2 regions of the Streptomyces sp. NPDC028314 genome follow, and region 2 is predicted to be linked to the other one. Evidence: riboswitches for the same ligand, from Rfam matches in the RefSeq annotation. Region 2 holds a riboswitch; the other holds the start of a gene.
The links. A riboswitch is a leader RNA that binds a small molecule or an ion and turns the genes downstream of it on or off. The one in region 2 is predicted to bind glycine.
Positions count from the first base shown of each region.

Region 1 (4,411 bases), on a different contig from region 2:
CGGTGCGGCACAGCTCCGCGACGGCGGCCGGGGGCAGCGGTACGCCGACGGCCCCCTCGGGGTTCACGGCGATGCCGAGCTGCGGGGGCAGGCCGCGCGCGAACTCGACGGCGGGGGCCACGGCGAAGTCCATGCCGGGGCCGACGCAGAAACGGAACTGGGCCTCGGAGCTGTAGACCGGGACGTACGCCTCGCCGCCGATCTGCATCGTCGGAAGCGTCAGGTCGGCGTCCTCGGGTCCGCCGCCGCCGGGCAGGGGCACCCAGACCCGGCTGCGCCCGAGCACTTCCAGGATCCGCGCTCCGGCGTCCGCCTGTCCCAGCGCCGCCCCGAGCACCTGCTCCAGCTCGTTGTCGGGCCATCCGCCGCCGTGCATCCACGCCTCCGCTGCCGCCGTCTGAGTCTCGTGCCGAGATTAGTGGGTCGGGGCCGGTGACCCGGCGGGGCCCCGGCCCCTCGGACCGGATCGACCGGGTGCGGGCGCGCCCGGGCCGGGTGCTCGCGTGCCGCCCGGCCGCGCGGCCGGTGACCGCCGGGTTCCGCGCCGCCTCAGTGGAAGCCGATGTCCGTGATGGCCGAGGCGGTGGCCCGGTCCAGCAGGACCGCGGACGCGCAGCCCATCGGGAGGCGGCCCGACTCCGCGTCGCGCAGCAGCCGCGCCACCGCCCCCCGGTGCCGTGCGAAGGCGTACGCGGACACGCGCCGGCCCCGCGCCGCCTGCCCGGCCAGGGCCTCCTGCGGGGTGGTGTCCAGCAGCAGCAGGTGCAGGGCCCTGCCCCGGCGGCGGGCGGCCGCGGCGAGCAGGCCCCGCACCCAGGTCTGCGTACCGCAGTCGTGGACCACCACCGAGGCGCCGGAGCGCAGCACCCGCCACAGCCCCCAGTAGTGCGCGGCCCGGACCAGGGGGCGGTACGCGCCGTACGGCAGCGCGCGCGGCATCCGCCGCTCCCAGCGTTCCCGGGTGTCCTGGGAGTCGATTCCCCCGCCGGCCGCGGCCCGTTTGATCAGCGTGCTCTTGCCGCCGCCCGGCAGGCCGGACACCACGACGATGTCCCCCGCGGCGAAGCCGAGCCGCCGGGGGCCGTGCGCCCCCCGGCCGCGCAGGTCACGTACCGACGGCGCGCCTTCCACCCGCGATCCTTCCAGGGTCCCGCGCTTCCGCCCGCCGGCTCCCCGCTGCTTGGGGACCCCGTCCACGGTCCCCGTCGTCGTCACCACTCCGAATCTCCGCACCGCCACAGTGATCGCCTCCCCCGAATCGGGTCGCGAGGACCCTTGCCCACTGAGTGTAAAGAGACGGTAATCCGGCACCGCCGGTTCCGGTCCGCCCGCTCGAGACCCGCTACGGCCTCGCACTGTCTTTCGGGCCCGCACGCCCACTCCCGGCCGTCGCGTGCAATGATGTGCGCCATCTGGACACCAACTGCATACCGGCCGCTTGAATCCGCGCGGGAGAGTCCCGGCAGGCCGCAAGGCCGTGCCCGGGCGCCGAAGGAGCAAGTACCTCCCTTGAATCTCTCAGGCCCCGTACCGCGTGGATGAGGCAGATCTGAAAAGCGAGCCGCGCCGCCGTCCCCGACGGCACCGGCGTGCGCTCCACCCAAGGTGCAAGTCGAGGACGCACCCCGTTTGCGCGGGAACTCTCGGCGAACCTCTCAGGTTCCGATGACAGATGGGGAGGATCGTCCTCGTCATGTCATGCCCTGGGACCCGGGAGCCACACCCATGAGCAATGCCCCCCGTCTGACCGCCCTCGATGCGCTGCACCGCTCGCTCGGTGCGACCATGACCGACTTCGCGGGCTGGGACATGCCGCTGCGCTACGCCAGCGAGCGCGACGAGCACAACGCCGTACGCACCAAGGCCGGTCTGTTCGACCTGTCCCACATGGGCGAGATCACCCTGACCGGCCCCGAGGCCGTCAAGGTCCTGGACTACGCGCTGGTCGGCAACATCTCCACCGTCGGCGTCGGCCGCGCCCGCTACACGCACATCTGCCAGGAGGACGGCGGGATCCTGGACGACCTGATCGTCTACCGGCTGGGCGAGACCGAGTTCATGGTCGTCGCCAACGCCTCCAACGCCCAGGTCGTCCTGGACGCGCTCACCGAGCGCGCCGCCGGCTTCGACGCCGAGGTCCGCGACGACCGCGACGCGTACGCGCTGATCGCCGTGCAGGGCCCGGAGTCCCCCGGCATCCTGAAGTCGCTGACCGACGCCGACCTGGACGGTCTGAAGTACTACGCCGGCCTGCCGGGCACGGTGGCCGGGGTGCCCGCGCTGATCGCGCGTACGGGCTACACCGGCGAGGACGGCTTCGAGCTGTTCGTCGCCCCCGGGCACGCCGTGCAGCTGTGGCAGGCGCTGACCGAGGCGGGCGCGGGCGTCGGCCTGGTCCCGGCCGGGCTGTCCTGCCGCGACACCCTGCGCCTGGAGGCGGGCATGCCGCTGTACGGGCACGAGCTGACCACCTCCCTCACCCCGTTCGACGCGGGTCTGGGCCGGGTCGTGAAGTTCGAGAAGGAAGGCGACTTCGTCGGCCGCAAGGCGCTGGAGGCCGCCGCCGAGCGCGCCGCCTCCAACCCGCCGCGCAAGCTGGTCGGCCTGATCGCCGAGGGCCGCCGCGTACCGCGCGCCGGGTTCCCGGTGGTCGCGGACGGCCGGGTCATCGGCGAGGTCACCTCGGGCGCGCCGTCCCCGACGCTGGGCAAGCCGATCGCGATGGCGTACGTGGACGCGGCGCACGCCGCGCCCGGCACCTCCGGTGTCGGCGTCGACATTCGCGGTACGCATGAGCCGTACGAGGTCGTGGCGCTGCCGTTCTACAAGCGGCAGAAGTAACCCCGCCGCGGCCCGTGCAGAGCCCGAGCCGGACGGTTCACCCGTACGGCCGCCTGTCCGCGCGCCGTCTCGGTACGCAAGACCACTGTTCGTATCCACTCCCCCGCATCCAGGAGAATCAGGTCATGAGCAACCCCCAGCAGCTGCGTTACAGCAAGGAGCACGAGTGGCTGTCGGACGCCGAGGGCGGCGTCTCGACGGTCGGCATCACGGAGTTCGCGGCCAACGCGCTCGGTGACGTCGTCTACGCGCAGCTCCCCGAGGTCGGCGACACCGTGACCGCGGGCGAGACCTGCGGCGAGCTGGAGTCGACCAAGTCGGTCAGCGACCTGTACTCCCCCGTCACCGGTGAGGTCGTCGAGGCCAACCAGGACGTCGTGGACGACCCGTCGCTGGTGAACTCGGCCCCGTTCGAGGGTGGCTGGCTCTTCAAGGTACGCGTCACGGAGGAGCCGTCCGACCTGCTCTCCGTCGACGATTACGCCAAGCTCACCGCCGGTAACTGACCCCAGGGGATCCTGATGTCTGTACTGAACACCCCTCTCCACGAGCTCGACCCGGACGTCGCCGCCGCCGTCGACGCCGAGCTCGTGCGCCAGCAGTCGACCCTGGAAATGATCGCGTCGGAGAACTTCGCTCCGGTCGCCGTCATGGAGGCCCAGGGCTCGGTCCTGACCAACAAGTACGCCGAGGGCTACCCGGGCCGCCGTTACTACGGTGGCTGCGAGCACGTCGACGTGGTCGAGCAGATCGCGATCGACCGCATCAAGGCGCTGTTCGGCGCCGAGGCCGCGAACGTCCAGCCGCACTCCGGTGCGCAGGCGAACGCCGCCGCGATGTTCGCGCTCCTGAAGCCGGGCGACACGATCATGGGCCTGAACCTGGCCCACGGCGGTCACCTGACCCACGGCATGAAGATCAACTTCTCCGGCAAGCTCTACAACGTGGTCCCGTACCACGTCGACGAGTCGGGCCAGGTCGACATGGCCGAGGTCGAGCGCCTCGCCAAGGAGTCCAAGCCGCAGCTGATCGTCGCGGGCTGGTCCGCCTACCCGCGCCAGCTGGACTTCGCCGCCTTCCGCCGCATCGCGGACGAGGTCGGCGCCTACCTGATGGTCGACATGGCGCACTTCGCCGGCCTGGTCGCCGCGGGTCTGCACCCGAACCCGGTGCCGCACGCCCACGTCGTCACCACCACCACGCACAAGACCCTCGGCGGTCCGCGCGGTGGCGTGATCCTGTCGACGCAGGAGCTGGCCAAGAAGATCAACTCCGCGGTCTTCCCGGGTCAGCAGGGCGGTCCGCTGGAGCACGTGATCGCGGCCAAGGCCGTCTCCTTCAAGGTCGCGGCCTCGCCCGAGTTCAAGGAGCGCCAGGAGCGCACCCTGGAGGGCGCGAAGATCCTCGCCGCCCGTCTGGTCCAGGACGACGTCAAGGCCGTGGGCGTGGACGTCCTCACCGGCGGCACCGACGTGCACCTGGTCCTGGTGGACCTGCGCAACTCGGAGCTCGACGGCCAGCAGGCCGAGGACCGCCTCCACGAGGTCGGCATCACGGTCAACCGGAACGC
Region 1 covers NZ_JBVHTP010000005.1:258,573-262,983, forward strand. Annotated here, with positions in the region: gene ACZ4TG_RS14625 (enhanced serine sensitivity protein SseB) at 1-376, opposite strand, end outside; gene ACZ4TG_RS14630 (AAA family ATPase) at 550-1,215, opposite strand; glycine riboswitch at 1,440-1,543, shown strand; gene gcvT (glycine cleavage system aminomethyltransferase GcvT) at 1,726-2,841, shown strand; gene gcvH (glycine cleavage system protein GcvH) at 2,967-3,347, shown strand; gene glyA (serine hydroxymethyltransferase) at 3,363-4,411, shown strand, end outside.
Region 1: linked by a shared signal. The riboswitch ahead of gcvT (glycine cleavage system aminomethyltransferase GcvT) and the one ahead of gcvP (aminomethyl-transferring glycine dehydrogenase) in region 2 are both predicted to bind glycine.

Region 2 (4,411 bases):
GTTGGCCAGCGGGTTGTCCTCCAGCGGCCACTCGCCCGAGGCGACCCGCTCGATCTCGCCGCGGATGGCGATCATCGCATCGCAGAAGCGGTCGATCTCGGCGAGGTCCTCGGACTCCGTCGGCTCGATCATCAGCGTGCCGGCCACCGGGAAGGACATGGTCGGCGCGTGGAAGCCGTAGTCGATCAGACGCTTGGCGATGTCGTCCACGCTCACGCCCGTGGACTTCGACAGCGGGCGCAGGTCGATGATGCACTCGTGCGCGACCAGGTTGTCCGGGCCGGTGTAGAGCACCGGGTAGTGCGGCTCCAGGCGCTTGGCGATGTAGTTGGCACCGAGCACCGCCACCTGGGTGGCGCGCTTGAGGCCCTCACCGCCCATGAGGCGCACGTACGACCAGGAGATCGGCAGGATGCCCGCCGAACCCCACGGAGCGGCCGAGATCGGGCCGACGCCCGTCTCGGGACCGGCGGTCGGCTGGAGCGGGTGGTTCGGCAGGTACGGGGCCAGGTGCGCCCGGACACCGACCGGGCCGACGCCCGGGCCGCCGCCGCCGTGCGGGATGCAGAAGGTCTTGTGCAGGTTCAGGTGCGAGACGTCGCCGCCGAAGTGACCCGGCTTGGCCAGACCCACCAGGGCGTTGAGGTTGGCGCCGTCCACGTAGACCTGGCCGCCGGCCTCGTGCACCTGGGCGCAGATGTCGGCGACGTGCTCCTCGAACACACCGTGCGTGGAGGGGTACGTGATCATCAGCACGGCGAGCTCGTCGCGGTACTGCTCGATCTTGGCGCGCAGGTCGGCCGCGTCCACCTCGCCGTCGTCGGCGGTCTTGACGACGACGACCTTCATGCCGGCCATCACGGCGCTGGCGGCGTTGGTGCCGTGCGCGGAGGAGGGGATGAGGCAGATGGTGCGCTGCTCGTCGCCGTTGGCCCGGTGGTAGGCGCGGACGGCCAGCAGGCCGGCGAGCTCACCCTGGGAGCCGGCGTTGGGCTGGATCGAGACCTTGTCGTATCCGGTGACCTCGCAGAGACGTTCCTCCAGCTCGGTGATGAGCGTGAGGTAGCCCTCGGCCTGCTCCACCGGGGCGAACGGGTGCAGCTGGCCGAATTCGGGCCAGGTGACCGGCTCCATCTCGGTGGTCGCGTTGAGCTTCATGGTGCAGGAGCCCAGCGGGATCATGCCGCGGTCCAGCGCGTAGTCCTTGTCCGACAGCTTGCGCAGGTAGCGCAGCATCGCGGTCTCGGAACGGTGCTGGTGGAAGACCGGGTGGCTCAGGTACGCGTCCGAGCGCAGCAGGCCCTCGGGCAGCGTGTCCGCCGTGCTCTCGTCCAGCGCCTCGATGTCGGCGGTGACGCCGAACGCCGCCCAGACGGCCTCGATGTCGGCGCGCAGCGTGGTCTCGTCGCAGGAGATCGAGACCAGGTCGGCGTCGGCCTGGTACAGGTTGACGCCGCCCTCGCGGGCGGCGGCCACGACCTCGGCGGCGCGGCCCGGAACCCGGGCGGTGAGGGTGTCGAAGTAGGAGCCGTGCACGATCTCGACCCCGCCGGCCGTCAGGCCCGCGGCGAGCAGGGCGGCGTAGCGGTGGGTGCGGCGGGCGATCGTCCGCAGGCCGTCCGGGCCGTGGTAGACGGCGTACATGCCGGCCATGACGGCGAGCAGCACCTGAGCGGTACAGATGTTGCTGGTGGCCTTCTCGCGGCGGATGTGCTGCTCACGGGTCTGCAGCGCGAGGCGGTACGCCTTGTTGCCGTCCGCGTCCACCGAGACGCCGACGAGGCGGCCGGGCAGCGAGCGGGCGTGCTTGGCCTGGACGGCCATGTAGCCGGCGTGCGGTCCGCCGAAGCCCATCGGGACACCGAAGCGCTGGGTGGTGCCGACGGCGATGTCCGCACCGAGCTCGCCCGGGGAGGTGAGCAGCGTCAGGGCGAGCAGGTCCGCGGAGACGGTGACGATGGCACCGAGCTCGTGCGCCTGGTCGATGACCGGCTTGATCTCCCGTACGGCGCCCGAGGCACCGGGGTACTGGAGCAGCACGCCGAAGACGCCGCGCTCGGCGATCTCGGCCGGGATGCCGTCGCTCAGGTCGGCGACGACGACCTCGACACCGGTCGGCTCGGCGCGCGTCTCGATCACGGCGATGGTCTGCGGCAGCGCGTCGGCGTCGATCAGGAAGACGCCGTCCTTCACCTTGCCCACGCGGCGGGCCAGCGACATCGCCTCGGCGGCCGCGGTGCCCTCGTCGAGCAGCGAGGCGCCGGAGGTCGGCAGGCCGGTCAGGTCGGCGACGACGGTCTGGAAGTTCAGCAGCGCCTCGAGGCGGCCCTGCGAGATCTCGGGCTGGTACGGCGTGTAGGCCGTGTACCAGGCCGGGTTCTCCATGACGTTGCGCAGGATCACCGGCGGGGTGAAGGTCCCGTAGTAGCCGAGACCAATCATGGGCGAGAGCACCTGGTTGCGGTCGGCGAGCTGACGGAGCTCGGCGAGCACCTCGGCCTCGGTCCGCGCCTCGGGCAGGTTCAGCGCCTCGGCGCTCTTGATCACATCGGGTACCGCTGCGGCGGTGAGTTCGTCCAGGGAGCCGTAGCCCACCTGGGCGAGCATCTTGGCCTGCGCCTCGGCATCCGGGCCGATGTGGCGCTGCTCGAAGGGGATGCCTCGCTCCAGCTGGGAGAGCGGAATGCGGTTGGCGGTCATGACGGAGGCCTCCTGGTCGTATGACCTGCGAGGGGCACCACGGCGCGGGCACCCGGACGGCCTCCCCCTCTGTCATCTCAACCTGAGAGCTTCACCGGGCCTCCTGGGGGTCGCCCACGAGATCCGGCTTTCACCGTCGGTGAGGAGAGGAACCGGCACTGCGCACCCGGTACCCGCCCCTGCTTTCCAGAGTGGCCTCGTCACGTGCGGTACGTATGCCTGAGAGATTCCGGGGAGGATTTGCTCCTTCGGCGCCTCCGTCGAACTCACTCGGAGGACTCTCCCGCACAGGGTCAACAGCCGTCACCCAGCCTACCAGCGAGGATCTGAACACTCCCTCGAGTGGCCCCCTCCCCGAATATGCACTTTTGTAGTCATTACGGAGGAGCTGCGACCATGTGGAGGGACCGTGCAGACCGACATCGATCCGCGCAGCCTGATCGGACGCAAGGCATTCGACCGCAACGGCGCCAAGATCGGCACCGTCGACGAGGTCTACCTCGACGATGCCACGGGCGTCCCGGAATGGGCCGCCGTCCGGACGGGCCTCTTCGGCCGGGACGCGTTCGTCCCCCTGGAGCCGAGCGAGGTGGTCGGGGACACCTTGCGGGTCCCCTTCGAACGCTCCCTGATCAAGGACGCCCCGGACTTCGGCGTCGGCCGCCACCTCTCCCCCGATCAGGAGCTGCAGCTGTACCACCACTACGGACTGGACGTGACCCTCCCGGCCGACTTCCACCGCCCCCAGCCCCCGAACACCACGGCCCAGGACTTCGGCAGCCTGGCGGGCGAGGGCTGAGGGCTGTCCTTCAGGCCGCCCCGACCCCCTGGAGCGGCAGCGGATCGGAGGGCTCCAGCTCCGGGTCGTCCACCGCGAAGGTCCGCACGCGGCCGGGCGGCGAGCCCGGCTGCTCGAACCGTACGGTCACCCGCCCGACCCCGCTGCCCTGCACCCACCCGGGCCCGTACACCGCGTGCCGTACGTCGCTCCCGGCCGCCCAGCGCCGCTCGGGAGCCGCCTCCGGGCCCCCGGGGGCCTCGGCAGCCCCATCGGCCTCCACGGCACCTGGAACCCCTGGAGCCGCTGTAACCCCCTCAGCCCCGCCCGTGCCCGCCTCGGAGGCCGTCTGCGGCCCCTCGGCCCCGTCCGGCCCCTCCGCGCCGCCCACGCCGTCCACACCGCCCGCCTCGGCAGCGGCCAGCGTCGCCGCCTGGGCGAACAGGTCCTCCTGCGTGTAGTCCGCGAGCCCCGTCACGCCCACCCCCAGCAGCCGCACCCCGCCCGTGGTGTCCACGCCCTCCAGCAGCCGCGAAGCCGCCTCCCGCACCACTCCCGCGTCGTCCGTCGGCCCCCGCAGGGTCTCGGAGCGGGTCAGCGTCGAGAAGTCGTACCGCCGCACCTTCAGGACGATGGTCCGCCCCGAGTGCCCCGAGGCCCGCAGCCGGCCCACGCACCGGTCGGCCAGCCGCTGCACCTCACCCCGGATCCGGACCCGGTCGTGCAGGTCCACGTCGAAGGTGTCCTCCACCGAGACCGACTTCGCATCGCGCTCGGCGACCACCGGCCGGTCGTCCAGCCCCAGCGCCATCCGGTACAGGCCGACGCCGTGGGACCGCCCCACCATCCGGACCAGCTCGTCCTCACCGGCCTCGGCCAGCTCCCCCACCGTGGTGATCCCGGCCCGTCTCAGGTGCTCCCCGGTGACCGGCC
Region 2 covers NZ_JBVHTP010000017.1:179,807-184,217, forward strand. Annotated here, with positions in the region: gene gcvP (aminomethyl-transferring glycine dehydrogenase) at 1-2,700, opposite strand, end outside; glycine riboswitch at 2,898-2,996, opposite strand; gene ACZ4TG_RS32550 (PRC-barrel domain-containing protein) at 3,110-3,499, shown strand; gene ACZ4TG_RS32555 (DNA polymerase IV) at 3,510-4,411, opposite strand, start outside.